4 regions of the Paenibacillus sp. J14 genome follow, and region 4 is predicted to be linked to each of the others. Evidence: predicted binding sites of a transcription regulator. Region 4 holds the regulator's gene; each other region holds the start of a gene.
What was found. The regulator Rex, encoded in region 4, represses fermentation and respiration genes when NADH is low (regulators of the CRP and FNR family bind a similar motif). The targets are predictions, from matches to a motif close to TTGTGAAATATTTCACAA.
Positions count from the first base shown of each region.

Region 1: adhE (bifunctional acetaldehyde-CoA/alcohol dehydrogenase) is a predicted target of Rex. The motif match lies at 3,011-3,028, and genes of this name have one in related genera.
Region 2: M891_RS0113300 (cytochrome ubiquinol oxidase subunit I) is a predicted target of Rex. The motif match lies at 1,632-1,649, and genes of this name have one in related genera.
Region 3: M891_RS0116190 (DoxX family membrane protein) is a predicted target of Rex. The motif match lies at 4,476-4,493, and genes of this name have one in related genera.

Region 1 is NZ_JADQ01000013.1:31,690-39,961, forward strand. It holds gene adhE (bifunctional acetaldehyde-CoA/alcohol dehydrogenase) at 241-2,856, opposite strand; gene M891_RS0106690 (Crp/Fnr family transcriptional regulator) at 3,305-4,021, shown strand; gene nirD (nitrite reductase small subunit NirD) at 4,317-4,664, opposite strand; gene nirB (nitrite reductase large subunit NirB) at 4,696-7,128, opposite strand; gene M891_RS0106705 (hypothetical protein) at 7,368-8,087, opposite strand; gene M891_RS0106710 (FAD-dependent oxidoreductase) at 8,256-8,272, opposite strand, start outside.
Region 2 is NZ_JADQ01000032.1:7,073-15,344, forward strand. It holds gene M891_RS0113290 (hypothetical protein) at 1-1,170, shown strand, start outside; gene M891_RS0113295 (nitrous oxide-stimulated promoter family protein) at 1,172-1,552, shown strand; gene M891_RS0113300 (cytochrome ubiquinol oxidase subunit I) at 1,736-3,145, shown strand; gene cydB (cytochrome d ubiquinol oxidase subunit II) at 3,132-4,148, shown strand; gene cydD (thiol reductant ABC exporter subunit CydD) at 4,148-5,884, shown strand; gene cydC (thiol reductant ABC exporter subunit CydC) at 5,881-7,632, shown strand; gene M891_RS0113320 (LysR family transcriptional regulator) at 8,088-8,272, shown strand, end outside.
Region 3 is NZ_JADQ01000044.1:28,331-36,602, reverse strand. It holds gene M891_RS0116225 (sirohydrochlorin chelatase) at 1-188, opposite strand, end outside; gene M891_RS0116220 (YerC/YecD family TrpR-related protein) at 256-546, opposite strand; gene M891_RS0116215 (hypothetical protein) at 894-1,409, shown strand; gene M891_RS0116210 (inorganic phosphate transporter) at 1,499-2,488, opposite strand; gene M891_RS0116205 (DUF47 domain-containing protein) at 2,573-3,187, opposite strand; gene M891_RS0116200 (DUF3048 domain-containing protein) at 3,385-4,461, opposite strand; gene M891_RS0116190 (DoxX family membrane protein) at 4,634-5,116, shown strand; gene M891_RS0116185 (DODA-type extradiol aromatic ring-opening family dioxygenase) at 5,215-6,003, opposite strand; gene M891_RS0116180 (alpha/beta hydrolase) at 6,115-6,939, opposite strand; gene M891_RS0116175 (hypothetical protein) at 7,073-7,294, opposite strand; gene M891_RS0116170 (DUF1129 family protein) at 7,557-8,272, shown strand, end outside.
Region 4 is NZ_JADQ01000031.1:23,075-31,346, forward strand. It holds gene M891_RS0113075 (AAA family ATPase) at 1-1,457, opposite strand, end outside; gene M891_RS0113080 (hypothetical protein) at 1,450-1,983, opposite strand; gene M891_RS0113085 (cell wall elongation regulator TseB-like domain-containing protein) at 2,238-2,723, opposite strand; gene M891_RS0113090 (amidohydrolase) at 2,784-4,082, opposite strand; gene M891_RS0113095 (redox-sensing transcriptional repressor Rex) at 4,079-4,723, opposite strand; gene dinG (ATP-dependent DNA helicase DinG) at 4,765-7,620, opposite strand; gene M891_RS0113105 (tetratricopeptide repeat protein) at 7,817-8,272, opposite strand, start outside.

The DNA of each region.
Region 1 (8,272 bases), on a different contig from region 4:
ATTCCCTCCATTTATATATGTGGTCGCGGTTGAAGGTCTATCCCGCGCCTCATGATCCCTAAAATTTGTGATACTTTTCACAACTTAGACAATTATGGTACCCGGCCCCGAAAGACCGGGTTCCGCTCACTTATTTCTGAGGGATCATTTATACTGTAATCATAGCTCTTCCTAACCAAAAAGATTGTGACAAATATCACATTGAGTGATATTTGTCACCTTTTTTACCCGCCTGTTCACTTATTCTTCAAATCTACCATAGAAGGCATCGCGATAAATCTCAGCCAGCTCGCTGACCAGCGGCAGCTTCGGATTCGCCGTCGTACATTGGTCTTCGAAGGCACGGTCCGCCAGGTAATCGACGCGCGATTCGAAATCCTTCGCATCGAAACCAAGCGCTTGGAACGATTCCGGAATGCCCAGCTTCTTGTTCAGATCGCGCACCGCTTTGATCAAGCTCTTCACGCCTTCTTCCGTCGTGCGAGCCGGCAGACCCAGAATGCGGGCGATTTCTGCATAACGTTCATCGGCAACGAAGTTTCTGTATTTCGGCCATGCCGCGAATTTCGTTGGTTTCTTCGCGTTGTAGCGGATGACGTGCGGCATCAGAATCGCATTGGTACGTCCATGAGCCGTACCGTATTGACCGCCCCATTTGTGCGCCAAGCTGTGGTTGATGCCAAGGAATGCGTTGGCGAACGCCATCCCTGCGAGCGTCGAAGCGTTGTGCATTTTCTCACGGGCCAGCTTGTCACCGGTCAGTGCCGATTTCTCCAGGTATTGGAATACCAGTTGGATCGCTTTAATCGCCAGACCGTCTGTGTAGTCGTTCGCCATAACCGAGACGTAAGCTTCGATCGCATGCGTCAGTACGTCCATTCCGGTATCTGCGACTGCAACTTTTGGCAAGCTGTATACGAATTCAGGGTCGATAATCGCGACGTCCGGCGTCAGCTCGTAATCCGCCAACGGGTATTTCGTATTGCCGTTGATTTTATCCGTGATTACCGAGAACGAGGTCACTTCGGAACCGGTACCCGACGTTGTTGGAATCGCCACGAACTTCGCTTTTTGGCCGAGACGCGGATATTTGTAGATCCGTTTGCGAATATCCATAAATTTTTGCTTCAGATTGTGGAAGTCGGTATCCGGGTATTCATAGAACAGCCACATGCCTTTGGCTGCGTCCATCGGCGAACCGCCGCCCAGCGCGATAATGCAGTCCGGCTGGAATTTCGCCATCAGCTCTGTACCGCGTTGTACAGTCGTGGTCGATGGATCAGGTTCAACGTCCGAGAACACTTCGATGGCGACTGGCGTTTGGCGTTGACGCAAGAAATGTTCGACTCTTTCCACGTAGCCAAGCTTCACCATCATCGGGTCAGTCACGATCATGACGCGGGAGATGTCCGGCATCTTCGCCAAGTATTGCGTCGAGTTTTTCTCGAAGTAAATTTTGCTAGGCACTTTAAACCATTGCATGTTCACGGTACGATGATTCACCCTTTTCACGTTGATCAGATTCACGGCCGTTACGTTCGACGAAGTCGAGTTGCGTCCATACGATCCGCAGCCCAGTGTCAGCGACGGCAGGTTCGTGTTGTAGATGTCGCCGATACCGCCTTGCGAAGAAGGTTGGTTCACCAGGATCCGGCAGGTTGGCATCCGTTCGGAGAATTGTTGAATCACTTCATCATTATTCGAGTGGATGACCGAGGAATGACCCATACCGCCAAATTGCACCACTTCCAGCGCACGCTTAATGCCTTCCTCTGCATTTTTCACTTTGTAGCAAGCGAGTACAGGACTCAACTTTTCTGCAGACAATGGGAATTTCGGGCCAACGCCTTCGATCTCGGCAACGAGAATTTTCGTTCCGGCCGGGACGTCGATGCCGCACATTTCCGCGATTTTTACGGCCGATTGACCAACGATCGCAGGGTTCACCGCACATTTTTCAGCGTTGATCGCGCCTGCGGTCAGCTTCGCAGCTTCTTCTTTATTTACAAAATAGCAGCCGTTGGCGATCATTTTCTTCTTCACTTGGTCAAAGATCGGTTCTTCGATAATTACCGCCTGTTCAGATGCGCAAATCATGCCGTTGTCGAACGTTTTGGACAAGATCAGGTCGTTAACCGCTTGATCCAGGTCGGCGCTCTTCTCAATGAAGCAAGGAACGTTACCAGGGCCTACGCCGAGGGCCGGTTTACCGCAGCTATAAGCCGCTTTAACCATCGCGGAACCGCCGGTAGCCAGAATGCAAGCTACGTCCGGATGATTCATCAGCGCGTTCGTGCGATCCATGGAAGGATCTTCGATCCATTGGATGCAGTCCGCAGGTGCGCCGTGTTTAACGGCCGCTTCAAGCAATATTTTAGCGGCTTCTGCACTACATTTTTGCGCGGATGGATGGAAGCCGAAGATGATCGGATTGCGTGTCTTCACGGCGATCAGCGCTTTGTAAATCGTAGTCGACGTCGGGTTCGTAACTGGAGTAATCCCCATAATGATCCCGAGTGGCTCGGCGATTTTTTGGAAGCTTTCGTAAGGATTGTCTTCGATGACGCCAACTGTTTTTTGGTACTTAATGCTGTTCCAAATATACTCCGTTGCAAACATGTTCTTGATGATTTTATCTTCGTAAACGCCGCGTCCCGTTTCCTCGATCGCCATTTTCGCCAGATACATATGCTTGTCGAGTCCAGCCAAAGCCATCGCTTGCACAATCTTGTCGATCTGCTCCTGATCCATGCTCATGAAAGCTTCGGAAGCTTTCTTCGCTTTGTCGATCAACGTTTGAATATACTCTTGTGCGGTTGGCTGAGCTTTCACAGCCACTTCGTTTTTAACAGCCATCTCTCTCATCCTCCTAAATTTTTGGATTAGGGATTTGCTTGCACATGGTGGACTAAGTTTTATATTGTGAAAAAATTCACTTATGAGCGAATCCCTATGAAGCGTGTGTGCTTCTCTTTATGTCTTGATCATAGCACAGGCTTTTTGTTTTGTATAGTGAATTTTTTCACATACTTTAAAAAAGTTGAAAGTTTTTCACTTGCCACGATAAATTTTTCATATATACTTTACATTGTGTACATAGTGTCTCTTTGAAATACTTATCGAATGCTGCGAACGCCAGTTTATTATTTTGCACCGTTTTTAGCGTGAATATCCGATTCGACATAGTGAAATTTCTCACAATGTTCACTTTTTCGGGCTTTAAAGCCCCCAAAAATTATAAAAAACCAGTTATAATTAATTTAAAATTTTCAGAAAAATTTGGAGCACAAAGGGGAAATCGATGATGAGTGAAATTGTGAATGCCACCCTGCCCCGCGGCAATACGAGCTGTTTTTCAGAGCAAAACTTCAATCGCCTTCTCGTTACGATGAAAGACAAATCTTATCCCGAGGGGACACATTTGTTCTGGGAAGGAGACTATTCCGATAAACTGTTCTACATCAAGCGCGGCCGCGTGAAGTTGACGAAATCGACAGATGAGGGCAAAGAGTTGATCCTCTACATGTATGGTGTCGGCGATATGGTTGGGCAAGCCGATCCGTTCTTCAGCTCGAAGCATAGCTTTACCGCCGAAGTCATCGAAGACTGTGAAATCGGCATTATTGAGCAGAAGGACCTGGAAATCATGATTTGCCAGCATTGCGATTTCGCCATCGATTTCATGAAATGGATGGGCATCCATCACCGTTTGACGCAAACCAAATTCCGCGATCTGATGATGTACGGCAAACCGGGCGCTTTGTGCTCGACCTTGATTCGCTTGAGCAATACGTACGGTGAACCGCACGGAGATGCAATTCTGATTAATAAGAAGATCACCCATACTGACTTGTCCAACATGATCGGGGCAACGCGCGAAAGTGTCAACCGAATGCTAAGCGACCTGCGCAAAAAGGAAGCGCTGGACTATGAGAACGGGATGATCGTAATCAAAGACCTGGTCATGCTGCAAGATATTTGCCACTGCGAGCTGTGCCCGAACGAAATCTGCCGTATTTAACCGCCTAGTACTCGCCCTATATACGGCGTTAGTTCCGGTGTATTGAACCGTCCCATGATTGGAGGGCGGTTTTTTTGCTTTCTTCCCATCGCGTAAAAAAATCCCCCAATCCTCTTCGCTACCCAATGAGGTTGGGGGATACTTATGTGGTTATGAGCCCTGTGCTTTCTTGCGCATGGGCGAAATGAACCAATATGCCATTGCGACGAATACCGCACCGCCCCCAAATCAAACTTGCCTCATGCTTCAAAAATAGCGCGGCGACCTTCCGATCACCGCGCTGTCGATAGCCGCACTACGCTTGCTGCAAAGCAGCAGCGGCAATGTAGACCTGTTCGTCCTCCACCTTGACCGGGAACATCGTGACCTGCCCGGTATCCGGTGCTTGAACGAGCCCGGTGGTCAGGTCGATTTTCCAATCATACAACGGATCATACAGATAATGACCCGATACGATCCCCTCGGCCAGCGGTCCGCCCTTTGGATGCGGATTTTGGTTCAGCGCCGCAAAAATCCGGCCATCCGATGTTCGGAACACGGCAATTTGCAGGCCGGCCACTTCCACGACACGCCCGATTTGCAGCAGAAAATCCTCCAAGGCACCAACAGGATAAAACGTTTCGCCCTTACTCTCCATACTCATGCACCATGACCCCTTTCTCTAGGACGCTGTATTACAGCTGGCTGCTCACTTCTAACGAGTGATACAATTTGCCAAGCTGTTCGTTGTCGTTCAGCACTTTTTTCCATGGATCGGATACTTGCTTCAAAGCAAATTCAATCCGTTCCATCAGCGCTTTGCGGTTCTTCACATCGTCAACGATAACCGAGCGGATATGCTCAAGGCCCATCCGTTCCACCCATTCCGACGTTCTCTCCAGGTAGTTGCCGGTTTCACGGTAGTACTGCATCAGCGCGCCGCACACTTCAATCAATTCCTCATCGGTTTTCACCTTGCACAGCGAGTCCGCCAAGCGCGGCTTGATCCCGCCGTTGCCGCCAATGAAGACCTCCCAACCGCCGTCATTGCCAACGATCCCGATATCTTTGGTGCACGACTCGGCGCAGTTACGCGGGCAGCCGTTAACCGCCATCTTAAATTTCGCCGGGAAGTCCAGCCGCTCGAATTTGCGCTCCAGCAGCGCGCCCATACCCATTGAATCCTGGGTGCCAAAACGGCAGAACTGCGAACCAACGCAGGTCTTTACTGTGCGCAACGATTTGGCATAAGCATAACCTGACGGCATATCCAGCTCTGCCCACACCTTCGGCAGGTCCTCTTTCTTCACGCCGATCAAATCCAGCCGTTGTCCGCCCGTGACCTTGACCACCTTGACATTGTATTTCAACGAAACATCGGCGATTTTCTTCAGATCTTCCGGCGTTGTGACGCCGCCGTACATCCGCGGCACCACGGTATACGTGCCGTCCTTTTGAATGTTGGCATTCATCCGTTCGTTGACGAAACGCGAAGCTTTTTCATCTTCATGGGTATCCGGGTAGATCATGCCTAGATAGTAGTTAATCGCCGGCCGACACTTCGAACAGCCTTCCGGCTGCGTCCATCCGAGCACATTCATCACTTCTTTGGTTGTCTGCAGCCCTTTCGCTTTAATCTCGGCAACGATCTCGTCCCGGCTAAGCGTAGTGCAGCTGCAAATCCCCTGTTTCGCCGATTGGGTAAAGCCATCGCCAAGCACATATTGCAGGATCTGCTCGACGACCGGTTTACAGCCGCCGCAAGATCGAGTCGCTCCGGTGCTCGCTTTAATTTCGTCGACCGTCGTCATCCCTTGATTTACGATGCAGTCCACAATCGTGCCTTTCGTCACCCCGTTACAGCCGCAGACGATTTCCTCATCGCTCATCGTTTCGACCGATGCCTTCTTCTTGGTGCCGCCGCAGCAGCCCCCGCCCATCAGCGATTCGTACAACTCATCGGTCATCTCCGCGCCTTGCTTAATCAGCTTCTGCAGCTCAGCCGAATCTGTGATATCCCCGAACAGCACTGCCCCAACCAGCTTGCCGTCCTTCAGCAAAATTTTCTTATAGGTGCGTTTCCACTCGTCCTTGCTGACGATCACCGTATGCTCCGGTCCATCGATAAATTCACCGGTGGAGAATACATCCACGCCGGAAATTTTGAGCTTGGTCGATACGACCGAACCCTCATAAGGCGCGGTATCCACGCCGCTGATATGCTTCGCCAACACCATCCCCTGCTCGAACAAAGGCGCAACCAGACCGTAAAAAACCCCGCGGTGCTCCGTACATTCCCCCACAGAATACACACCTTCAAGCGAGGTTTGCAGATAGTCGTTCACGACGATCCCACGGTTCACTTCGATGCCGCTGGCTTTAGCAACCGCAACATTAGGTCGAATTCCCACAGCCATAACGACGAATTCCGCCTCCAGCTCCGTCCCGTCGGCAAAGCGCAGGCCGCGAACCCGATGGTCGCCAAACAGCTCCGTCGTTTGTGCGCCCATCTTAAATTGGATCCCTTGCCGCTCCAACTCTGCTTTCAACATGCTCGCTGCCTGATGGTCTAACTGGCGTTCCATCAGATCTTCCATCAAATGTACAACCGTCACGTCCATCCCCAGTTGCACAAGGCCTTTGGCCGCTTCCAATCCCAACAGTCCACCGCCAATGACAGCCGCCTTCTTGTAGGTCTTCGCCGCCTCCAACATTTGCTTGCAGTCCGCGATGTCACGGAAGCCAACGACCCCTTCCTTATCGCTGCCTGGAATCGGCAAGATCAGCGAATTGGAGCCCGTTGCGATCAGCACTTTATCGTACGGGACGCGCAACCCATTATCGGCGACGACCTCTTTGGCTTCGGCATCAATCCGTTCCACTGCAGTTCCGAGATGCAGGGTGATCCCGTTCTCTTTGTACCAGTTCAAATCGTTCAGCACGATATCGTCCAGCGTTTTGCTGCCTTCCAGCACATATGACAGCATAATTCGATTGTAGTTCGGATGCGGCTCGCTTCCGAATACCGTAATGTCAAATTTCGTAGTCAACTTCAGAATTTGCTCTACCGTGCTGATTCCGGCCATTCCGTTACCGATAACAACTAGTTTCTCTCGTTCCATTCCCATATCTTTAAAATGCCTCCTCCAATAAACACCTGGGTCTCATGCAACTTGGCGATAGTTAAAATTTGAAGTGCTCCCATGCTCCCAGTATACTTTTCAAATAAGGAGGACTTTGTGATTCCATTCACATTAATTGTGAAAATTTTAACATACTTTTGTCATAACTTTTTCAATGTTCTGTAAAAAAATCCGCTCTCCCGGATGATCACCAGGATTACGGATCTCTAAGTTACATCGTACTTCTATTGCGTCGTCAAGGTAATCTCCACGTAGTCTTGCGGCTTTAATCTCATATCCAGGCCATTATCCAGCAGCTTCTTCCCATTCACTTTCAGGATCCATTGCTCGTCCTGCTTAGGGGTATAGCCGCCGACGGAGATAATTGATTTATGGTTAGGGTTAAACTGTACCAATCCACTGTGCTTCAGGAGATCTCGAACGGTGGTGTTATCACTGTATTTATGGACAAAATATTGCTTCTGACTGCCCCCGTCGATAATCAACAGCAAGGACGCCAGCGGCGAGATCGCTTCATAGCTGTCCACCGTCTTGACGTAAACCAGCAGCTTGTCACCCATTTGCAGCTCCTGATCCCAGTTGGTAGAGGCCAGCTCCTTATCATTTAGCCGGGTCCCCCATTCCAACGCCGAATCCAGCGACACCTCCCCCACCGATTGAATGGCGGACTGGTCCTCTGTAAATTTGACAATCCCGCTGCTTGCCAAGGCATGACGTACCGTTAACCCGTCGATATAATCAAAATGCAGGTTACGCGTCACATCAGGGATAAAGGTGCCTCCATCAATCATTAATGTGATATCGTGGGGGTGTTCTACTTCTGTTGTCTGCGTCTCCGCTGGTGTCGGTTGATCCATAATCTGGCCGCGGGCGCACGCCGACGCGATTATGATTATAGTCAGTCCTGCCATACATCCAACGAACCATCGCCATCTGTTAAACATAGCCGCCCTGCCTTTCTCCTCATCATTTTCCCAACTTCGGCCAGATCGTATTCCTTCTTCTTAAGCATACCGGACAAAGTGCAGGTTCTCAAATTTCAGGCTCCCTGATGGATATTGGCAAAAATAAAAAGGCCCCGTCATCGGAGGCCTGTTGTATGTTCAGATGTCTTACTTAAGTACGTCGT
Region 2 (8,272 bases), on a different contig from region 4:
CGGCAGGGGATCGGGTTCTTTGCCCTGATGCTGCTGCAGCTCATCCTGATGGACTTGTTGATCGTGGTGCTGACCGCGCTGTTGTATTTGGTCGTGTTGCGGTTTTTTGATGGTGAGAAGCTGAAGGATATGATCAATTACGTGCAAATCGGGATGACGATCACAATTGCGGTAGGTTATCAGGTGTTGGTCCGGCTGTTCGACTTCACGGAGATGGACATCGTCTTCAAGCCGGCGTGGTGGCAGTACTTGGTGCCGCCGGTATGGGTTGGCGCTGCATTTCAATCGCTGCTTCATCCGGGCGAAGGGATGACGTATGCCGGGCTGGCAGCTCTGTCCGTAGTTGTTCCGCTGGCCGCCTTCCTGCTGTATCTGAAGCTAATGCCGGCTTTGGAACGGAACCTGCAGAAGCTGGCGGAACCCAGCGCGAAGAGCGGGCAGCAGTCGGGGAAGATGCTGCGCCGAATCTCCGATTGGCTTTGCTCCTCGCCGCAGGAGAGCGCTTTCTTTCGCTTCACCTGGTCAATGTTGGGAACGGAGCGCGAGTTTAAGCTGAAGGTGTACCCTTCTTTGGGCTTCTCGATCGTGTTTCCTTTCATCTTCCTATTCTCGAATGGACTTGATCAGGGCTTGGAGGGGATCTCCGGTTCTCGGTCGTATTTGTTTATTTACTTTAGCGGGATTATGCTACCATCACTCATCATGATGCTGCGTTACTCCAGCCGATATAAAGCGGCCTGGATCTACCGGACTGCTCCGATCTCCGGCGAAGCGTCCATTTACAAAGGAGCTTTGCTGGCGAGCTTGGTTCGGCTCATGTTGCCGTTATATGTGATTGAGGCGGTGATATTTGCCGTGCTGTTCGGAGCGTCCATTATTCCGGACTTGATCGTGGTGGGATTGGCAATGTTTGCTTTCGCGATTCTTTGTTTCCTATTCATTCGCAAGGGACTGCCCTTCTCCGAACCCTTCGAAGCGGCGGGGCAGCAGAACCAAAGCTTTGTTGTCATGGGATTGATGCTGCTGCTCGGCGCATTTGGCGTGCTGCATTGGCTGGCAACGACGCTTCCGTTTGGGGTTGTGGCTTACGGACTGCTCATGATCGCGGTAACGTGGCTGGGATGGAGACTGGCCTTCCAGACGCGGGGAACGCAGAAGGTGACGAGATAAGATGGCGATGCTTAAGAACGACGGGCCGCGAATTCGCCGGGAAAAGATCACCGTGACTCGGATGATCGCGCTATATTGCCGTAAGGAACATGGGGACAGGGAACGAACTCCTAAGCGTGCTGCGGTTCATCATCCCGCGTCCGTGTGGTTATGCGACGAGTGCGCTGAACTTCACCACTATGCCGAGCAGCGGCTGGACCGCTGCCGGTTCGGTGAAGGGAAGACCACATGCCTGACGTGCCCGGTGCATTGTTATGCGCCGATCCAGCGGGAGCGGATTCGCCGGGTGATGGCTTTTGCCGGTCCGCGGATGCTTTGGCGGCACCCAGTGTTAACGCTGAGGCACCTCCTTGATGGCGTGAAGAAAGGCCATTCACAGTAATTTCATAAATTGGACGACCCTCAAAAAATGTTGATCTGATGCGGGTTTCAGGTCAATATTCGGAATTGTGACATATCTCATGTGATTTCTGTCACAAAATTATTACTTTTTCCCCGTTCGTTTTCATGGATCAGTGATAGAATTCACATTAGATAATAATTATTTGAAAGTAGGGGAAAAGAAATGCTGGATCCGATTGTGCTTGCTCGCCTGCAGTTTGCGGTGACAACGATTTTCCATTTCTTCTTCGTACCTTTGTCCATCGGCCTTGTGCTGCTGATTGCCATCATGGAGACGATGTACGTTGTGAAGGGCAAAGAAGAATACAAACGGATGGCCAAGTTTTGGGGAAAACTGTTCCTTATCAACTTTGCGGTAGGGGTCGTGACGGGGATTCTTCAAGAATTCCAATTTGGGATGAACTGGTCGGATTATTCACGCTTTGTGGGTGACGTCTTCGGGGCACCGCTGGCGGTAGAAGCGTTGTTTGCTTTCTTTATGGAATCGACGTTTATCGGATTGTGGATTTTCGGATGGGATCGTCTGTCCAAGAAAGTGCACCTGTTGTGCATTTGGCTGGTTGCTTTAGGGACGACCGTCTCGGCGTTCTGGATTCTGGCCGCAAACTCGTTTATGCAACGTCCAGTTGGTTTCGAGATCAACAACGGCCGCGCGGAGATGAACGACTTCTTCGCTCTGATCGGCAACGGGCAGCTGTGGGTGGAATTCCCGCACACGGTGTTGGGTGCTTTTGCCACAGGCGCTTTCTTGATCGCTGGGGTCAGCGCATATAAGCTGATGAAACGTCAAGATGTGGCGTTCTTCAAAAAATCGTTCACGATCGGCATTATCGTAGCCTTGATCGCTTCGTTCGCTACGGCGATGTTTGGTCACCAACAAGCGCAGTACCTGGTGAAGACGCAGCCGATGAAAATGGCGGCTTCCGAAGGGCTATGGGGCAAGTCGGGCGACCCTGCTCCTTGGACGCTGTATGCTCATATTGATTCAAATGATCAGAAGAACAATTTTGAGATTAAAATTCCTTACCTGCTGAGCTTCCTGTCTTACAGTAAGTTCTCCGGTGAGGTTAAAGGCATGCACGAGCTGCAGGCCGAATATGAACAAACTTATGGTCCTGGCGACTACATTCCTCCGGTACGGACGACCTTCTGGAGCTTCCGGATCATGATTCTCGCCGGCTGTTTGATGATCGTGCTTGGGATGTACGGAACGTATTTGGCATGGCGCAAAAAGCTTGAGAACCCCAAAAACAACTGGTTCTACCGTGTCATGTTGTGGTCGATTTCGCTGCCGTTTATTGCGAACACCTCCGGCTGGATTATGACGGAGATCGGGCGTCAGCCATGGACGGTATTTGGCTTGATGCAGACCGCGGATAGCGTATCGCCAAGCGTCACCGGCGGACAAATTCTGTTCTCCCTGATTGCCTTCACGCTCATTTATGGGGCGCTTGGCGCGGTGATGGCTTACTTGTTCGTGAAAGTGATCAAGAAAGGACCCAATGAGATCGCCATCACCAGCCGTGATCAGGTCGGGGATCCATTTGGTAAGGAGGGATATCATGTCTCTTAATGAGCTTTGGTTTGTCCTTGTCGCGGTGTTGTTTGTGGGGTTCTTCTTCTTGGAAGGCTTCGACTTCGGGGTGGGAATGAGCACCAAGTTTTTGGCCAAGAATGATATGGAACGCCGGGTTCTGATCAACTCGATTGGCCCGTTCTGGGATGCGAACGAAGTTTGGCTGCTGACCGCCGGGGGCGCGATGTTCGCCGCTTTTCCGAACTGGTACGCCACGTTGTTCAGCGGCTACTATACACCGCTTGTCGTTTTGCTTCTCGCCTTGATTGCGCGGGGCGTTGCCTTTGAGTTTCGCGGCAAGGTGGACAGCGGCAAATGGAAAGGCACCTGGGACTGGGCGATCTTCCTCGGCAGCCTGTTGCCTCCGTTCCTGCTGGGCGTTGTGTTCTCCGGCCTGCTGAAGGGCTTGCCGATTGGCGAAGACATGGAAATGAAGGCCGGACTGTTTGATATGGTGAACCTGTACACGTTGATCGGCGGGATCACGGTTGTGATGCTGTGCCTCGTTCACGGGCTGCTGTTTGCCTCCTTGCGGACGACCGGCAGCTTGCAAGAACGTGCCCGTAAGCTGGCTCACAAGCTGCTTATTCCGCTGGCCGCCCTGTTCGTGATCTTTGGCGTGCTGACGTACTTCGAAACCGACGTATTTGAAGTGCGCGGCTTGCTGATCAGCCTGGTGGCTGTACTGGGCGTCGTTGCTTTTGTCCTGGCAGGCTGGTTTATTCGTAAGCAAAAAGACGGCTGGGCGTTTGGCATGACCGGTGCGATGATCGCTTTGTCGATTGCTGCGGTATTTGTGGGGCTATTCCCACGGGTGATGGTCAGCTCGATTAGCGATGCGTTCTCCTTAACGATCGATACCGCTTCTTCCGGCCACTACTCGCTGAAAGTCATGACGATCGTCGCATGCAGCTTATTGCCATTCGTGTTAGGCTATCAAATATGGAGCTATTTCGTATTCCATAAACGCGTACACGAGAAGGAGCATTTAGAATATTAATGGGACGCGGATTAATGAAAATCGCGGGGATCAAGCAGGTCATGATGATCATGGCCTTGCTGACCCTCGTTCAGAGCTTTGCAATCATCTGGCAGGCCAAATGGTTGGCGGAGGTGATCTCCGCCCTGTTTGCCGGGGCCAAGCTGCAGGAACAAGCCGGCGGGGCCGGCTTGTTCCTGCTTGCTTTTATCGTCCGTCAGGGCTGCGGCATGATGCAGCAGAAAATAGCGTATGCTTTTGCCGAAGAGACGGGACGAAGCTTGCGGGAGCGGGTGCTGGAGAAGTTGTTTCAGCTGGGGCCGCGTTTTGCCGGGACCGCGGGAACCGGGAATTTGGTGACGTTGGTGCTTGAAGGGGTGACCAAGTATCGCAATTACCTGGAATTGTTCCTGCCGCGCATGCTGGCCACGGGAATCACCCCGATCTTGATTTTGGCTTATGTGTATAAGCTCGATCTGGCTTCCGGGATCATCCTGACGATTACGATGCCGATTCTGATCGCCTTTATGATCCTGATCGGGCTGGCGGCGCGCAAGCAGACTGAGCGGCAGTTGAAATCGTACCGGACGTTGTCGAACCATTTCGTGGATTCGCTGCGCGGGCTGGAGACGCTGAAGTTCTTGGGGCGCAGCAAATCGCACATCACATCCATCGACCGGGTTAGCGATGCGTACCGGTCGGCGACGATGAAGACGTTGCGGGTTGCCTTTCTGTCTTCGTTTGCCTTGGACTTCTTTACGATGTTATCCGTCGCTTCGGTGGCGGTCAGCCTGGGCCTTCGATTGGTGAATGGGGAGATGGTATTGCTGCCGGCCTTAACCGTACTAATTCTGGCGCCGGAGTATTTCCTGCCCGTTCGGATGGTAGGTGCAGACTTCCATGCTACCCAAGACGGGAAGGCCGCAGGCGAAGCCATGAACGAGATCATTGCTGCCGCGGATGAGGAGGCAGCGAAGGCGGCACCGGTTCCTGCAGGAATGAACTGGACGTGGGGGCCGGAAAGCACGCTGAGCCTGCGCGGGATTGGAGTCGTTCACGAGGAGGAAGCGAAGCCTTCCTTAGCCGAGGTGAACCTGACGTTGGGCGGCATGGGCAAAATCGGCATCATCGGCGAAAGCGGGGCCGGCAAATCGACATTGATCGATGTGCTTGGCGGTTTTCTGCGGCCAACTTCGGGCCGGTTGGTGCTGAACGGCACCGAACTGGGGGATTTGAGTGCGCAGGGCTGGCGGGAGCAAATCACCTATATCCCGCAGAAGCCGTATATTTTCAGTGGGACGTTGGAAGAGAATATCCGCTTTAATGCGCCGGAAGCGACGCGAGAAGAGGTGGAACGCGCGGCGGCAGCTGCTGGTCTGGATGGGCTCGTGCTCAGCTTGCCGGGCGGATTGAACGAGCAGATTGGCGGCGGCGGCCGGCCTCTGAGCGGCGGTCAGGAGCAACGTGTGGCGTTAGCCCGGGCTTTGCTTAGCAAGCGGCCAGTCATTTTGCTTGATGAACCTACGGCGCATTTGGACATCGAGACGGAATATGAGCTGAAGCACACGATGCTGCCTCTGTTTGAAGGGAAGCTGGTAATTTTGGCGACCCATCGAATGCATTGGATGCGCGAAATGGATCGGATCATGGTTATGGAGCAAGGCCGCGTCGTCGAGGCAGGGACGCATGCCGAGCTGATGGCCAAGCGCGGAGCATATTATCGGTTGGCGGCGGCGCAGCGGGAGGAGATCAAATGAAGCAGGAGTCCTGGGTTTGGCCTTATTTTCGGTTATATAGCGGCCGGTTTGCGTTATATCTGATTCTGGGCGTGTTAACGCTGGTTTCCGCCGGGATGTTGATGTTCACTTCCGGGTTCTTGATCTCGAAATCGGCGTTGCAGCCCTATAATATCTTGCTTGTGTATGTACCGATCGTTGGCGTTCGCACGTTTGGGATCGGGCGGGCGGTGATTCATTATGTCGAACGGTTGGTTGGACATGACACAGTGCTGCGGATTTTGGCGAAAATGCGCGTGCGGCTCTATCGCGTGCTGGAACCGCAGGCTTTGTTCATCCGCTCCCGATTCCGGACGGGCGATATTCTTGGCGCCCTTGCCGATGATATTGAGCAGCTGCAGAACGTGTATATCCGCACCGTCTTTCCGAGCGTAGTGGCGTTGATCCTCTATGCGGCCGTGATCGTGGCCATGGGCGTGTTCGACGTGACGTTTTCACTGCTGTTAGCTGCGTATATCCTTGTGCTCGTCGTCGTGCTTCCGTACATTTCGCTGCGGTTGACGAAGCGGACGAACGAGGAGGTCAAGCAAGAACGGAACGGGCTGTACCAGAAGCTGACCGATGCCGTCATGGGGATCGGCGATTGGGTGATCAGCGGCCGTTCGGCGGAGTTCCTTCAATCGTATGAGCAAGACGAGGCTGCCGTTGCGCGGAAGGACCGCAAGCTGCGGGCTTGGGCACGCTGGCGCAGCTTTATCGGTCACTTGGTTGTAGGCCTCGTCGTCGTATCGATGGTGTATTGGGCCGGCGGCGAAGCTGCGGCTGGCCGGATCGACGCTACGCTGATTGCGGCGTTTGTGCTGATCGTGTTCCCGCTGTCGGACGCGTTCCTGCCGGTGTCCGAAGCAGTGGAGCGCACGCCGCAATACCGCGTGTCCCTGGACCGGCTTGCGCGGATCTCGGGCGGCGACAGCGCTAGTGCCAGCCGAGCGGCGGCAGGCGGCTCGCAGCCGGGCGCAGCGGGCGAGCCGATCCGCCCCGCCGAGGTGCGGCTGCGCGGCGTGCGCTTCGCCTACGCCGCGGAGGACGCCGACTCCGTGGACGGCGTCTCGCTGGACATCCCGCAGGGCAAGCGGGTGATGGTGATCGGCCGCAGCGGCGCCGGCAAGTCGACGCTGCTGAAGCTGATCCAGGGGGCGCTTGCCCCAAGCGCAGGCACGGTTGAAATTAACGGCATCCCTGCCGCCGCCTACGGCGAGCGGATGCCGGAAGTCATCTCCGTGCTGAATCAAAGCCCCCACCTGTTCGACACCACGGTGGCGAACAACATCCGGCTCGGCCGGCCTTCGGCTACGGACGAGGAGATTGCGCGGGCCGCGCAGGCGGCGCAGCTCGGCTCGTTGATCGCGGCGCTGCCACAGGGACTGAACACGCCGATGCGGGAGACCGGCCAGCGGTTCTCCGGCGGCGAACGGCAGCGCGTCGCTCTGGCGCGGATCCTCCTGCAGGACACGCCGGTGCTCATCCTCGATGAGCCAACCGTCGGCCTCGATCCGCGCACGGAACGCGAGCTGCTGGCGACGATCTTCCGCACGACGCAGGGCAAGTCGCTCATCTGGGTGACGCACCACCTCGTGGGTGCCGAGAAGATGGATGAGATCGTGTTCATGGAGCACGGACGGATCGTGATGCGCGGCACCCACGCGGAGCTGCTGGCCCGCGAACCGCGGTACCGCAATTTATACCGGCTGGATTGTCCGGAGGAGTAAGACGCATACTAGAATAAGGCGGCGATGCATGGGGAACCGGCATCGCCGTTTTTTATAGGCGGAAGAAAGGTACAGTAAGGCAGGCGAACTGCAAAAGTACAGTTGAGTTCGGGAAACATACGCCTAATATGCCTCTTAACTGCAAAAGTGCAGTTGATTTCGCCCAAATTCGCCTTGGAATCACGATTTTGCTGAACTGAATGGCACTTTTACATTCCGTTGCCCTTTTTCGGCGCAAAACGGGTGGGATGAACTGCATTTTTACACTTGGCAGAGCGTTGGTGGCGCTTAGGGCGACTTATGATTTATTAAATCGCCTTTTCTGCTTCCGTTTTCATATAGGAGCCGATATAATGGTTCTTAATATATTTACATGAGGTGTAAGCTATAAGGGTTTGGGTTTGGTCAATCCCAATCGGATATAGCGTGAAAAATGCAGCGAACGGGGTGAGGGGATGGAGCTCAGACAAATCCAATACTTTATTGAGGCGGCTAAGCTCGAGCATGTGACGGAAGCGTCGTATGCGCTGCATGTGTCGCAGTCGGCGGTCAGTCGGCAAATCTTTAAGCTGGAGGCGGAGCTGGGCGTCGATCTGTTTGTCCATGAAGGCCGGAAGGTGAAGCTGACGCCGATCGGTCG
Region 3 (8,272 bases), on a different contig from region 4:
TCCAGCTGATCGATGCCGTCCTGAATCAGGCGGCCTTCCACCGTTTCGAGGAAAGCACAGGCGAGCGGAAGCCCGGCGGGCAAATCGTCCGCCGCTTCCGCGACCGCCGCCTCCACTAGAGCTACCCAGTGCTCATCTGGGGAGCCGTGGCTGATGACAAGCACACCCGGTTTCTTGGCGTTCTCCATTGGGAGCATCTCCCGGCCATCGTCCGCCACCCTCATCGACCTTGCTTGAATTTCGTCTGTCATAAGCTTAGCGACCTAAACGGTCAAGCGCCATTTTGTAGCCGTCGTTGCCGTAATTTAGGCAGCGCTTTACCCGGGATATGGTCGCCGTGCTGGCTCCGGTTTCTGCTTCAATCTGGTTGTATGTGTTGCCTTTGCCCAACATTCGGGCGACTTCCAGACGTTGCGACAAAGACTGAATTTCGTTAACGGTGCACAGGTCATCAAAAAAGATGTAGCATTCCTCGATGTTCTTTAACGTTAAAATGGCTTCAAATAATTGATCAATCGTTTTGTCATTTAATTTCTTCAGCTGCACTGAATTATCATCCCCTACCGTTACTGTACCACACCCCCATTGTACCCGAGGGGCGTACTCCTTTTCAAGCATTAACGATTTCACGCATCACAGAAAGAACGCCCAAATTCCGCGAACGCCCACCAGAACCGGGACATTCGTCCATACGCAAGGCAGGGCGGGCACATACAGTATAGTAATACAAACGCCTAGCCAGGGATCATCACGCCGATCTCACCATCCGCGCGTGTCCCCTTCGGCGGATGTCATTTCGCTCCTAGGTCTTGTCTCGGGAGGGCGGACAAGAAGGAAACGGGCCTTACGGTCAGCCTGCCCGGGCAAAATATCCGAAAAGGAAAGTGATACCCATGCCTCATAACTATGATTCCCGCCAGGGTCCGGTGCCCCCGTTCCATCCGTACACCCATTTTTACCCGGGGGTGAATCCGTACGAAATTAAAGCGGAGGCTTCCTCGCTGGTTCCTTATTCTCCGCCGACACCCACACCGACCCAGGCGCCAACACCTACCCCGGCTGCGACAACCACGCCAAAAGCCGGCGGTCTGTCCTTGCCCAGCTTAAGCGACTTGAAAGGCATCGTCGACCGCATGGGCGGGATCGACGGCATCTTGGCAACGATGGGCCAGGTGCAGAAAGTTATGCAGACCGTACAACAATTCGCCCCGATGGCGAAGCTGCTTACCTCGCTCTTGCCCGGCGGCAAAAGCAGACCTGGCAGCCTCGGCCGGGACGATTACCCGCCCCGCCGCCGCAAATCCAATCGCAAGAAAAGCGGCAGCCGTACCGGATCTGGCCGCAGTGGTAAACGCTCCGCAACCGGCAAATCCAGCAAGTCGGTTAAATCGGGAAAACGCCGCCGTTAACCCGGCGGCGGCTTTATTTTTACTTGGCTACCCAGCACCAAATCTAACCCCAAAAAAAGCCAATCCTCAACAGATTGGCTTAACTCCATTTAGAACAACAATTTATAGATTAACCCCGCCATGACAAACACAATCGGAATCGTAATTACCCAGGCAATCACGATGCGCCCAGCCATCGACCAACGTACGGCAGAGAACCGTTTAGCAGCACCTACACCAAGGATAGACGAGGTGATCGCATGTGTCGTGCTGACCGGCAAATGGAACAACGTGGCTCCGAAAATAACCGATGCAGCGGAAATATCTGCGGCAAAACCATTGATCGGTTCGATTTTAAAAATCTTCGTGCCCATCGTCTTGATGATTTTATAACCGCCCACCGATGTCCCCAGCGCCATTGCCGTTGCTGCGGCCAGCTTAACCCACAACGGTACCTCCATATGATCTTGGAAATCTGCCGTGACCAAGGCGAACGTAATAATCCCCATCGCTTTCTGCGCATCGTTGGTGCCGTGCGTGAAGCTTTGGATCGCTGCGGTTACGATTTGCATCGACCGGAAGCCTTTGTTCACCGTATGCGGGCTACGCCGGGCAAAGATCCATTTCAACAAGGTCATGATGATATAACCAATCACAAAAGCGATGATTGGGGAGAACACCAGCCCTTCCACAATCGTCGTAAATCCGCTCCAGTTCAGCTTGTCCCCCCCAGCACCAACGTAGACCGCCCCAGCTAAGGAACCGATCAGCGCATGGGAAGAAGACGACGGAATGCCAAACCACCAAGTAATGAGGTTCCAAATAATTGCCGATAGCAGCGTGGCGATCAGGACTTCCAGACCATTATCCAGCTTTGCCGGATCGGCGACACTGCCCCCGATCGTTTTGGCGACCCCCGTAAACATGATAGCACCTAAGAAGTTCATGACCGCAGCCATCATGATGGCGGTACGCGGCTTCAGTGCCCGTGTAGATACTGAAGTCGCAATCGCATTGGCCGTATCATGAAACCCGTTAATGAAGTCGAATGCCAACGCCAGTATGATAACGATAAGCATAATCATTAAACTCGTATCCATAACATTTTTGCACAGATGGCTATCTCTCTATGTAAATCCGCGCAATTCCAACCTCCCGAACATCAAATATATAGTGAAGTTATCTTAAGAATTACGCATGATGATGGATTCCAGCATGTTGGCAACCTTCTCGGCGGCGTCGGTTGTCGTCTCCAGCCGTTCGTAAATCTCTTTCTTCTTGATTAACTCAATCGGATCGGTAACTTTCATGAACAGTTCCTTGATGCAAATCCGCAGCAGCTCATCGCCTTGATTCTCCAGGTCGTTGAGACGAATCGTATATTCGCGGATCGCCAACAATTTTTTCTGGGACAGCAAATGAATCGCCTTTTGAATCTCATACGCCGAGTTACGCATAATTTCGGCAAAGCGCGCAATATATTCATCCGGCCCGTTCAAATTGTACATAAAAAAACGGGATGTCGTAGCTTCCAAACCGTCGATCACATCGTCGAGGGCGGTAATCAGATGCATAATGTCGTCACGCTCGATGGGCGTAATAAACGTTTTGTTCAATTCCACGATGATTTTATGGGTGTAACCATCACATTGGGATTCGAACTCCTTCATCTTCTTGGCGAAGGCTTCAACGTCCTTGAAGTCCGCGACCTGCTGAGCGAAATAGTCCGCCGAATGCACGATCGTATCTGCCATATCCTCTAACGTCTGGAAAAAGATATCTTTCTTCTTCAGTCGCATCAGTATCCCCTTTTCTCTCCATAAGGTAGTTCTTGTGGTTGATGTTTTTACACAACCTTGAATATCTTATCACAACTGCATCACAGATAGGAAATATTGTCGCAAACATTTCACCTTCATGCGCTTATATTTCCCCTTATTCTCCCAGAGTTATCCTTTAATCGCCCTGGAAATACAAAATCTGCCTTTCTTCTCCTTTACTCTGCCTTTACATGACTGGCGAAATCCGGCGTATTGGGGACGATATGAATAAAGGTTTGGCCCGGCACCATAGGGATCTCCGCGTTATCCTTAATGAACCGGATCATATCGCCTTCCTTGCGGATCCAGTTGGCCTGAATGACTTTGCCTTGCTGGAACAATATCGCTTCACCGCCCAGTTCCAGTCCTACTTCCAGACGGCCGACATCGTCCAGCACCCGGTGGTCTGCCCCCATAACGACGACATTCGCAGCGGTTAATGGATCGCCCGTCTCCAGATCGGTGTGAGGCTCGCCATTGATGAACCGCTTGTAAAGCCCGGACGCCGCATCATATTCGTAACCCACCCGGTAGCTGTCCAGTTGAAACTTAATCTCCACGTGATTTGCGGTCTCCAGGGAATCCGAATGTTCATTTTCCTTATAAAAGAGATACCCCGGCACCGCCGTATCCTCCGTGGTATACCCGCGCTTCGCGGCGCCTTCCAGCAGCTTCTCTACGTTGGAATACAAATTGTGCGGAGCCTTCCGGGACTTGTCCCGCCAGAAATAAGCGCCGGCGTTTGTGATCTCGTCCAGATCCTCTTTATGCTGTCTTTGCAGGATCGCAAACGCTTCGTTGCTCGCCCCGGCATGCACCAACACCCCGTGGTAGCTCTCGCCCAAATCGATCATGTACGGGCGAATGCTGCGAATCGGGCCGATCTTGGCATTGTCCGCTTGACTGTGGAAGATGGATACAAGCCGCGTGACTCCGCCTTCCGCCAACACCTCGTATACAACATCGGCATCGATTAACCCCGATTGCGGGCGGGCTGCCGGCGCATTGTTAATCATAATGGCAAGCGGTCTGCGGGTCAGCGGCTCCTCGAGCGGCAATCCCGTCAACGGAGCCGTATAGGCAGGCGCCGCCGGTTCGGGTTCAGGATTGTCCTCCGGGGTCTCCGTCAGTTGCGGCGGAGCGTTGGTATCCGCAGGCGCGGCGGGCTCCCCGACCTTCCCGCACGCGGAGAGCATCATGATAAGCAAGAATAAGAGCAGCAGCCAACTTAACTTCAATGATTTCAAAGGCATGTCCTCCGTCAAAATTCTTAAGTTTTTTACATTATACGTTGAATTCCTCTTTTGGGGGAAGCCGGAACCAAGCAAACTTCTCCGCAATCTCCTTTATTTCATCTTAATTCTTGAATTGGGGTTTAAAATCGAGCTCTTCATCTGAATACTACAGGAAAGGAGAGATGAAGAGATGATCGTAAAATGGTTAAGGGAGAGCCTTGTTGCCTCTTGGCTCCTCTTGCTGTTCAGACTATATGTTGGTTATGAGTGGCTTACTTCCGGTTGGAGCAAAGTTACCGGTGGATTTGATGCCGCTGGATTTCTAACAGGCGCATTGGCCAAGAGCGGCGGCGACCATCCCGCGGTGCAAGGCTGGTGGGCATCTTTTCTCGAGCATGTTGCTATGCCAAATGTCGGGTTGTTTAATATCCTTGTCCCTTACGGCGAGGTGCTCGTCGGACTGGGCTTAATTCTGGGCGGTTTTACTTGGCTGGCGGCCTTCTTTGGCATGGTCATGAACTTTGCCTTCCTGTTCTCCGGTACCGTAAGTACGAACCCGCAGCTGCTGTTTCTCCAAATCTTTATCGTCGTCGCCGGCACGAACGCCGGGCGGATCGGATTGGACTTCTTCATCCAGCCTCACTTCCGCAACCGCTATGGACGGCGGCGTTAACCGGTCACAACTTCAAAAAAAAAAAGCGCAGACCCCAACCCTTGAGGTTCTGCGCTTATTTATATGGATCGGTCGTTCTGAACCAGGTCAATTCCCCGTCAACGACCGCCAAACTTCCAGCAGTTTAAGCTAAGGCTGCCGTATTGATAATCCTGAAACAATTTCACAGCATGCCGTTCATCGTCTGCCGCCCCCATGGCGTAGAAGAGCGGAACAAAATGCTCCCGTCCATACGAAGGGATCGCCATTCGGACATGCGGGGCTTTGCGGTCATAATCAAAGAGCTGCCGCAAGTCCCAGTTCTCCAGCTGCTGGCCGATCCAATCGTCAAACTCCACGGCCCACGCTGCCGGTTCTCGGCCTTCCCAGTCGAGCAAACGAAGATTATGAACAAGTCCGCCGCTGCCGATGACCAGAACGTTCCGTTGCCGCAGCTCTGTGAGCATTTTGCCGATGGCATACTGCTCTTCCGGCTCGCGTTTGGCGTCCACTGACAAGGCTACGACAGGGATATTGGCAGACGGATACATCAGCCGCAGCACTACCCAGGCTCCATGGTCCAGGCCTCTGCCGGTTGATGCTTTGTAAGGCAGATTGTGTGCTCGAAAAATCGCCTCGATCTCTTCACTAAGCTCAGGGCTGCCCGGGGCAGGGTACTCGATTTCATACATCTCTTCCGGGAAGCCGTAGAAATCGTGCATCGTCGTATGCTTCGCATCCGTTGAGACCCATTGATCCGGAGCATCCCAGTGCGCCGAGAAGACTACAATGGCATCGGGCGGCTCCAGCATTTCCTGACCTAGACGGTGAAGAAAATCCGTATACGCGTTCTTCTCAATCGCTAATGTAGGCGATCCATGTGCAATAAACAATGCAGGCTGAGACATCTCCCAAACCTCCCTACGCCAAAAAATGGTTACACCTTCATTGTATCCATCCCCAAAGGATTTTACCAGTTTTTGTACGCGTGGGTTTGACGTTGTTCGCCTTTAATGATCTTAAATCATCCAATGCTGCCACTCTGACTGCAGAGCTTCCAAACCTCCTAGCCATTCCTTGGTCTTCCGGATGACCTGTTGCTGATGATCACCGGATGAAAACGTGTGATTGCCTTGGAAAATAATCTCCTTATCGCAGCGCCCTTCGGGACGCATCCAGAATACCTTCTGATATAAGAAAGCATAATCCGCCGGAATAATATCGTCTGAGGTTCCATGCACCACCAAGACGTCACCAGCAAATTTAACGGCTTCCTGGAACGGTTGATATTCACCCAGCGAATCAAAAAAATTCGGCGTTAGGCCATAACCCAAATAGTCGGCGCTTCCTTGCTTGACCGCTCGGTCATAGAGATCGCGTCCAGTGATTTTCACAATGTCGCTGAACGGATAGCCCACCGCCGACCATAGGACAAGGTTCTTTACACGCCGATCGCGAATTGCGGTCAAGAGAGCGATCAACCCGCCAAGGCTATGTCCAAGCAACGATACCCGGGTCGGATCAACGTCAAATGCGCTTAAGCCATAATCCAGCACCGAACGGGTTTGGGCGATCATCGACTCCACGCCATGATCGCCGTAAGAACCTGTGCTTTCGCCGCATCCGAGATAGTCGAAGCGAAGTACGAGGAAGCCGTCAGCTGCAAGCTCCCTTGCAGTCTTGACAAATAAACGGTCGACTCCAATACGACTGCCTACAAATCCGTGGCAGATGACGACCAAGGGAGCGCGATGGCAGCGCCCCCCTTGTTTGTTCTCGGCCGGGTAATGTATGCTGGCCGCAAGCTGTTCTTCTCCATGATTGATCACGATCTGTCTTTCCATACCCCGTCTCCTCCCCGTACTTCGGCAATGATATATGCTTTAAATCCGATAAGTTTAATATGATTTAAACTCATCTTATCATTACCTGAGCCGAGGTGTCAATCGGATCGCTGAACAATCGCAAGAAACTCACTTACTCATAAGATTGGCGGAAGTAGGCATGGGTCGTAACCCGGCCCTCCCATTCTTTCATAAACCGGTGATTCCCCAGATCCCCTTCCTCACATGCCTCGTCATCCCCGCATAACATGGCGATTTCTTCATCGCTCTCATTGGTTACGACTTCTTCCAGGCTTCCCCGAGAGTTGCTGTTCAGCAAATACCTCCGGGTCAGCTCCGATTCAAATTTTCCCATGGCTCTGCCTCCCGCAACTTTAGAATGATGATGTGCAAACCGGCCTGTCAGGCATCAAATCCAAATTTAGCCTGAGGCCTTCGCCTGCCGTTTTGCTTAGGAACTAGTTTTTGGTGGGAAGGACGCTTTTTATTCCTGGTTCAAGGAATGTTCATAATCCATTAGTTCTGTTTCCCTTCCACTTCTGCCGTGCCTTGGTCCCTTGCGAATGGGACAATCTATGCAGTATACTACGGAAGAAACTGGGAGGAGAGATACTACCATGTACATCCACGAAATGATCGGCGAAACCAAACGGCTGCGACAGCAAATGACGCCGGAGAACGAAGCGTATTTCGGGGAAATGGTCTTGTACTTCCGTTCCGGCTCCAGCTCGCTTAGTGAGGCCAAGGGGGAAGAGCTCCTGCTAGACATTGCCCGGCAAATCATCAAGAACCAAGCCAAAGGCATTTCGGCGGCAGAACGCTTCGGCCCCGATCCAAAGGCTTATTGCGCAGAGCTGGCGGAGGACGTAAAGACACGGAAGCCCCGAACGCTGAAGGACAAAATCAAATATTATACGATGATCCCCTGGGTAGCTTTGACCTGGGTCTTCTTTATTTATATGATCACCGGTTTCTTCAGCAAATGGTTTGGCGGGGAGCTCGAGTATACCCTGATCAGCACCTCCTCGCTGTTGATTATCGCCGTTCTGTCGATTGTATTGGTTGAGCTGGTCACTCGCTTCCTTGGGCAAAGCTCCAAGGCCAATGAAGGTCAAGAGCCTGCCGGAGAAGCAAGACCAGCAGGGCCCGGAGCGAAACCAGGCATGCCGCCCAACGCGGGGCCGCGCGGCTTTAACCTCCGTGCGTTCGGCACTTACATCGCCGTTGCCGCCGTGTTGATCGTTGTGGGCACCGTATTAAATCGAATCATGCCGTCGTTTACCGTTTCACCTTGGGACAGCCTGATCTTGTTTGCCGTGGGACTGGCTGGGCA
Region 4 (8,272 bases):
TCGCCGGAAAGGCGTTCTTCTTTTAACAAAATTTCTAGGGATTTGTCAAATACTGCCGAATGCTGTTCCAATAACTGCTTCGTTCTGGCCGCAAGACCCTCCAAAATTCGAGTATTTTCGTTCATCAGCACCTCAGTTGTCACCATATCCATATTCACGATCCCCAGCTCAGTTAACCCCGACGTCATCATCGTATGCACGATTTTTAACGCCTGCTCGAAATCGTTACTTGATCCGGTGCTGCGACCGCCATAATAAATTTCTTCTGCGGCAGCCCCTGCCAAGGCGATCATGATTTGACCTTCCAGGTACGATTTCGTATACAAGTACTTCTCGTCCTGCGGATTGTGCCGGACATAACCCAGCGCTCTTCCGCGCGGACTTAGAGCAACCTGACTGACGCTGCCCGGAGCAACAACCTCTGCAGCAATCGCATGGCCCAATTCGTGGATAGCAACGCGACGTTTCTCTTCCTCTGCTGCCTGACGATCGGTCTGCTCACCCATCAGCACTTTATCGATCGCGACTGACAGATGTTCCTGGGTGATTTGATCCACGCCATCCCGCATCGCATAGATTGCCGCTTCATTCATTACGCTTTCCAGCTGAGCGCCGGAGAAGCCGAACGATTCCTCGGCGATCTTGTCCAAGTCGACGTCCTCCCGCAGCGGTTTATTCGCGGCATGCAGTTCGAGGATATGGCGGCGTCCCTTCTTGTCCGGCAAATCCACTTGTATATGTCGGTCAAAACGGCCCGGCCGCAGCAGCGCACTGTCCAGCATCTCCTTGCGGTTGGTTGCAGCAATCAGCAAAATCCGCGGCGTGTCGGACGTATAAATGCCGTCCATTTCCGTAAGCAACTGGTTGAGCGTTTGATCGTATTCCCGCTGCTGTCCGCCTTCACGTTTACCGCCGATGACCTCGATTTCATCAATGAAAATAATCGCGTTTTCCTTGTTTTCCTTGGCCGCGCGGGTTCTCGCTTCTTTAAACAGATCACGAATCCGGCTAGCCCCCACGCCAACATACATTTCTACAAACTCACTGCCGGAAGCGGCCACAAACACCGCGTTTGTATAATGCGCCGCTGCTTTGGCAAGCAAAGTTTTGCCGGTTCCAGGAGGACCGGTCAGCAATATCCCTTTAATCGGCCGGATGCCAAACTTGCTGATTTCCTCATGGCGCACCATGAAATCCAGCGCTTCGCAAAGCTCCTGCTTGGCGCTCTCCTGACCGCCAATCTGCTCAAAGGTCAGCTTCGCGGGTCCGCGCTTCTTGCGTTTCCGTTCTTGGGCGGCTCCAATCGTAATGCCGCCGCGCATTTTGAGCATGGCAAATACCGCACCGAATAACACGATAGCTGTAACGAGTGGAATGATGTTCACGCCAATGACCGCCAAAAAGACAATGAGTACAAGTATAAAGCCAAGCGCAGCTTCAATGATCCATTTACGCATTTGGCCACACCCCCATCCGTTCCGGCGTACGCGGCAAAATAATAAATTTGCTGTATTGTCCGTCTGTTAAGGTGATGTACACGTTTTTCTCATCCATTTCCGCCGTAGCCTGCAGCTTGCTGTTCTCCTGCTCCATCTGTTTCAGCGCAGCCGTAATTTGGGTATATTGCTTATTTTCCATGGCCTGAGCGACAGTAAACATCGCATTTTCCCACAACTGGTCAAGCTCCGGCGAGGAATGATCCTCGATATTCAGCTTCAATGTACGGCTGCCGATTTGCTTCTCCCCGTTCTTTTCGATGTGCCGAACCAATTCACCCAAATCCGTCCTGGGCTTCAAATTCAGCTTCAGTTCCAGCTCATCCGCCTTCACATTCATATCGACATGATTAACCCCATCTACACTCTTCACAATATTCTCCAGCGGACGCTCAATCGCCCACTGCCGATATAAGAACCATCCACCAAATAAAACAAGGGCGGAAATAGCAATGCTTGCAGCAATTGGTCCAATACGCAGTTTCACGTGATGTCCCCCTTATCTATATAAATAATCTACTATATTGTATATATTCACGTATATCAAAACTACAAGTAACAGTATATCACATCGTATATATAAATTCGAAGGAATGTGTGAATATATTTAAAAATAAAGTCTAGTAGTTCTAACCCGAAATGCTACAATTTCTCAAGCCAAACATAAAAAACGGTTCCGCCATTCAGGCTCTTCGCCTAAACAACGAAACCGTTAGATATGATTCATTCGTAGACTCCCCGTCAACGATTCGGCAGGGTGAACACTTCCGGCAAAGCTTCGCCGGTCGTGAAACTGAAAAACCGGTAGTAATGGTGGTCCTTCTCTTTATAGAACAGCTGCCACACCAGTTGATTATTGTAAATGCCTGGCAGCAGCCGAACCACTCGGATCCCCGGCAACGATTGTTTGATAATCTCACGCATTTGGCTCTCGGACTTGCCATCAGCCAGTAGGCGTATCTCCGGATCATGTCCTTCCCGCAGCCAGACCATCATCTGACGACCGGAGGCATCTTCACCTTGTACGACCCAGATGACTTCATCCCATACCGACTTCCAAACTTTGTCGCCCCGGACGAGATCTGTCTCTTGCTTTGCCTGCTGAATGGCGGCTCTTTCGGCTTCCCACGTATCCTCATGAATGTATAGATAAAACCGGTGGAGACCCAGGAGCACGATCAACAGGATCACAAGGGACAGCAGGATCCATTTCGTTCGCTTCCTCAAGCTTCTCTTCCTTTCCCTTCCTATGCAAGCAGCCTCCTTCTGGAAACCGCGCGCCGCTCATTATCGTGCCAGCAGTCCCTCAAACGCCGCCTGCGCCTCGTAGCGGATACGTTCCTCATCCAGCGTCAAGCAAGCCCCGTGTTTGACAACCTGCTTGCCGTTCACCCAGACATGCTCCACGTCCTTGGCCCCAGCGGAGTAAACGGTATGGGAGATATAATCTGTTCTCGGCAGGAAATGGGCTTGCTCCGTGTTCAAGGCGATAATATCTGCCTTCATGCCTGCAGCCAGCTTGCCTGTATTTTGCAAGAAGACCGATTTTGCACCGTATTCCGTTCCCATCTTCAAGGCTTCCAGTGCCGGAACCGCCGTTGGATCGCCGGATACGCCTTTATGGATCAGCGCAGCCAAACGAATCTCCTCCAGCATATCCAGGTTATTGTTGCTCGCCGGACCGTCGGTCCCCAGCGATACCACTACGCCTTTCTTCAAGAGTTCAGGTACGCGGGCGACACCGCTAGCCAGCTTCAAGTTACTGCCCGGGTTATGCGAAATTGTAACCCCGTGGGCTGCCAAGATATCGATTTCCTCGTCGGTCAAATGCACCGCATGGGCAAGCAGGGTTGGGCGGGAGAACATCCCCAGCTTCAACAAATGCTCTACCGGACGGACGCCGTAATCGTTCACGTTCTGCTCTACCTCGGCGCGCGTCTCCGACATATGCGTATGCATTGGCAAATCGAGATCATGGGCAGCTTGCACAAATTTCTCGATGAAGGCCGGCGGGCAGGTGTACGGTGCATGCGGTGACATCATCGTGGTGATGCGTCCTTCTGCCTTGCCGTGCCAGTTCTGCGCAAACGCGATCGCTTCCTTGAGCTTCTGATCTTGCTCTTCCGGGGAGCACAAACCGATGGCCCCGCGCATCAGCACGGCGCGAATGCCTGATTCCTCCACGACTTTGGCCACTTCGTCCATATGATCGTACATATCCAGGAACGTCGTCGTGCCGCCCTTGAGCATTTCCAACACGGACAATGCCGTACCGGCATACACATCCGCTGCCGTAAATTTGGCTTCCATTGGCCACATTTTCTCCTGCAGCCAGGTTTGCAGCACCATGTCATCTCCGTAACCGCGCAGCAGCGACATCGCCGCATGGCCATGGGTATTGATCAGGCCCGGCAAGAATAACAACCCTTTGCCGTCCAAAGTCTCGGCGCCTTCCACGCCTTCCGGGCGCTCTTCCCCAATATAGCTGATCGTATCGCCCTCAACGAGCATATATCCGCGAACCACAGGACGTTCCGCATCTAAAACGGCAAACGTCCCGTTCTTAATTAACCATTTCCAACTCATACGTTGCTTGTTTCCTTTCCGTTTTCTAAGTAGTAAGCCAAGCTCAGCAAATCTGTGGTGAAATCAGCGGCATGAATCCGAACTTCCGGCGGAACCTTCAGAATCGTTGGCGCGAAGTTCAGAATCGCACCGATTCCGGCGGCCACCAGCTCGTCCGCCACCCGTTGGGCTTCTGTATCCGGTACGGTGATGATGCCAATGCGGATATTTTTCGCCCGAACAGTTTCCGCCAGCTCTTCGATCGGCTGAATCGTAATGTTGTTGATCTGCTTACCAATTTTCGCCGGCGAAGCGTCGAACACCGCAACAATCTTCATATTATCCTTCAAATACGCATTATAATTCGAAAGGGCCTGGCCCAGATTCCCGGCGCCTACCAGCGCGACGTTAATCTGCTGATCCAGATTTAAAATTTGTTGAATTTTCTCAATCAAATAAGCGACATCGTAACCGATCCCCTTCCGGCCAAAATCGCCGAAATAAGCCAAATCCTTACGGATTTGGGCCGGATTCAGGTCCAGCTTCTGTCCAAGCTCCTGGGAGGACACCGTTGGCACCTCACGGCGGCTGAGTTCATTTAAGAAACGCAGGTAAACCGGCAGTCTGCGGACGACAGCGTCCGAAATTTTCTCTGACTTCATGCATTGTTCCCCCTATTCTCCATTACGATCTATGAAGCGGCTTAGGCTTCGGGATTTAACCATTCCGAGATACGCGGCACCATTTGAGTTAATGGCATATGCTCCATCTTCGGTCCTGGCAATGAGTATAAGAAATATTTTCCATAATATGATTCCAGGATCCGGGTATCATAAACGATCACGATGCCGCGATCCTGCGACGAACGGACAAGTCGTCCGAACCCTTGCTTAAAGCGAATGACCGCCTGCGGGACAGACAGCTTCATGAATGGATTCTTCTTCTCCCGCTGCAGACGTTCGCTCTTCGCTTCCACCAGCGGATGGTTTGGCGGCTGGAACGGCAAGCGTACAATTGCTAAACTGGTCAGCGCCTCGCCAGGGATATCCACCCCTTCCCAGAAGCTGCTTGTCCCGAGCAGCACCGATGCGCTGTTCCCTTGGAAGCGCCGGGTCAGCTTGGTGCGGCTGCCGCTGTCCATCCCTTGCCCGATCACCGTGATGCCTTCCGCTGCAAGCCGTCCTTTTAGCGGGTCATACACCTGCCTGAGCATCTTGTACGATGTAAACAGCACTAGCATGCGCCCCTGTGTCGCCACCGCGGCATCCGCCAGCGATTGAACCAGCGTGTTAATGAAATGATCATCCCCCACGCTGCCTTTCACACTTGGAAAATCGCGCGGAATCACCAGCAGCGCCTGATCACGGTAATTAAACGGCGATGGCAGCATCGCGGTGATCAACCGATCCTCTTCCGCTGCCTCCGTCAAACCAAGCTGCTCAATCATATATTGGAACGATTTATCAACAGATAAAGTCGCAGACGTCATGACGACGCTCTTCTTCCGATCGAAGAAAAATTGCTTCAACTGAGCGCTGACATCAATCGGCACCGCATACATTTGCAGCGACCGGCTGCGGAAGTTCCCGTTCGCTTCCATCCAATAAACGGTGTCCTCGCTCTCCAGCTTCATGAAGAAACGAAGCGCTTCCCGTTCTCCGGCTAAATCTTTAAACAACCCGCTAATATCGGTGATCAAGCTCTCCGCTGCATAATCGTCCTGCTCTTCTCGGATTTCGGACAGAAGGCGCTCCCCTTTCCGAAGCACGTCGCCGAGACCTACATAAATTTGATTCTCTAGCGCGGTCAACGTCTCCCAATCCTTGGGCTTGCGATTCGGCAGCAACCGGTACACGAACTGTCCAGGATCACCAGGGGCGGCGTCACTGCGGTCAGGCATTAAGCTGAACAGCAACTCGCTGAGCTTGTCCCAGCTCTCCTTCACATCCACCAGCGTAGGGAAGATTCCGTCGATGACCGAACACCAATCCGAGGATTTCTCTGCGGCTGACGCTTCGAGCGTGCTGCGGAGGTTGGCCAATTGCCCCGTCTTGCTGTCTTTATACAGCCGGGTCAGCGTATGCACAACCGTAAAATACTTCATATGAATCCCCAAATGCTTGCCGGCCACATCCTCTAAATGATGCGCTTCATCGATTACTAATCGCTCGTAGCCCGGCAGCAGCTGATGCCCCGCCTGGATGTCTGTAAACAGCTTGGAGTGGTTCGTAATCACCACGTCCGCGACACCGGCTTCGTGTTTTGCGCGATGATAGAAGCATTTGCGGAACCAAGGACAGGAGCGGCCCAAGCAGGATTCCGACTCACTGGCCACTGTCTCCCAAAAATCACCGCCGCGATTGCCGAGATTCAGCTCTTCGTCATCGCCGCTTTCTGTTTGGGTCAGCCATACGACCATTTGCGCGGCCGTCATCACATCTTCTTTAGGTGTAGAGAAGTCTTTTCTATTTATTTTATGTTCAAATTTGCGCAAGCACAAATAATGCTGCCTACCTTTAAAAACGGCTGCACGAAACGGAAAAGGCACGACCTCCGTCAACAACGGCACATCGCGCTCTCTAAGCTGTTCCTGCAGGTTGATCGTGTGCGTGCTCACCATGACCTTCTCTTCATTCTTGACGCTGTGGTAAATGGCCGGCAGCAGATATCCCAAGGATTTGCCCGTCCCAGTTCCAGCCTCAACGAGCAGGTGCTTATCTTCCTCAAAAGCTCGCATGACCTCGTGTAGCATCATGTTCTGAGCTTCCCGTTCCTCGTACTGCGGCAATCGTTCCCGCAGCCGTTCTCGGACCTGCTCCATAAACTGCTCGAAGGTCACGTTCTCCAGCGGATTACGTTCCGTGCTGTCCCTTGGCGCTTCGATGTCGAGCCAATCTTCCACCTGCAAGGCGAATTGGCGGTAGTAGACATAGCCGTCTTCGCTTGGCAAAGCTTCCCGCTCTTTTTCCTGCACCATGGCATCAAAAAACCACCCGAGATCGCTGTCCTCACCGGCAAACAGATCTGCCAAACGCTGTAAAGTCAATAGCGGCAATCGGTCACATTCCTCCAAGCATTTGAGGAAAATCAGCGCTGTCGCCAATGCGTCACTGTCCGCCTGGTGCGGACGCTCATGCTCCACCTCAAACTCCGCCGCCACCATCCCTAGCTGGTAGGAAGTCAGTGAAGGGAACAGAATTTTCAGGAAATCCATCGTATCCAGAATCCGTCCTGTAAACGGCAAATACCCCGTCTTGTCCAAGGCGCTCTGCAGGTAGTTAAAATCAAACGCTACATTGTGCCCAACCAACACGACGTCGTTAAGTAGTGGAACCATCTCCACCATCACTTCGTCCAGCTCTGGCGCATCCTTCACATCCTCTTCGGTAATGCCCGTTAACCCCGTAATAAACGGAGGAATCGGTACGCCCGGCTTAACGAAGGAACGATACACCTGAGAAATTGATCGATCCGGCTCTATAATGGCAAGTCCCACTTGAATGATTTCATCAGAGGACTGGTTACCCGTCGTTTCAAAATCAAGCACAGCATATTTCATTGCAATTAGATGTCCCTTCATTCCAGTCTCTTTACAGCATAACAGAAGATAGCCAATTTGAAAATTAATACAAACCATATCTGTAATAAAAATCACAAAATAAAACAAGCGATGCGCCGCCGTAAGCGGGGGTTCGCATCGCTTCCAAAACATGCCGTAATAAGTGCGTGAATTTCCAAGTCAATGAGCGATAAATCTACAATAACGACGTCAACTCGGGACCGTAATGGAGTTTCCCTGTACTGTTCGCACAGGCCTCCAAATTGGCCAACGGCTCGGGTAAGGACGGATCATGGTGGTGAGCCAACTTGAAGTACTCTTTTGCCTTGTCAAATACGCCCTTGTGCGCCTCAATACACCCCAGCGCGTTGTAGATAATAGAACGCAGCCGCTTATTTGCAGCCTTTTCCAGCACGATCCAGAAATGCTTGGCGGCTTTGTCATATTGCTCGAGGTGCAGATGGCACATCCCCAGATAGGTCCGGGCTAACATGCTGTCCGTAAATTGCTTCACCACCTGCTCGAATTGGGCAGAAGCCTGGGGAAACATCAGCAGCTTGTAATATCCTTGACCTTTCACAAAGGCGGGGTCATCCAATTCAGGAAGATCGGGAATTTCTCTGGACTCCAGACTTCGGAACGCATGGCGTAA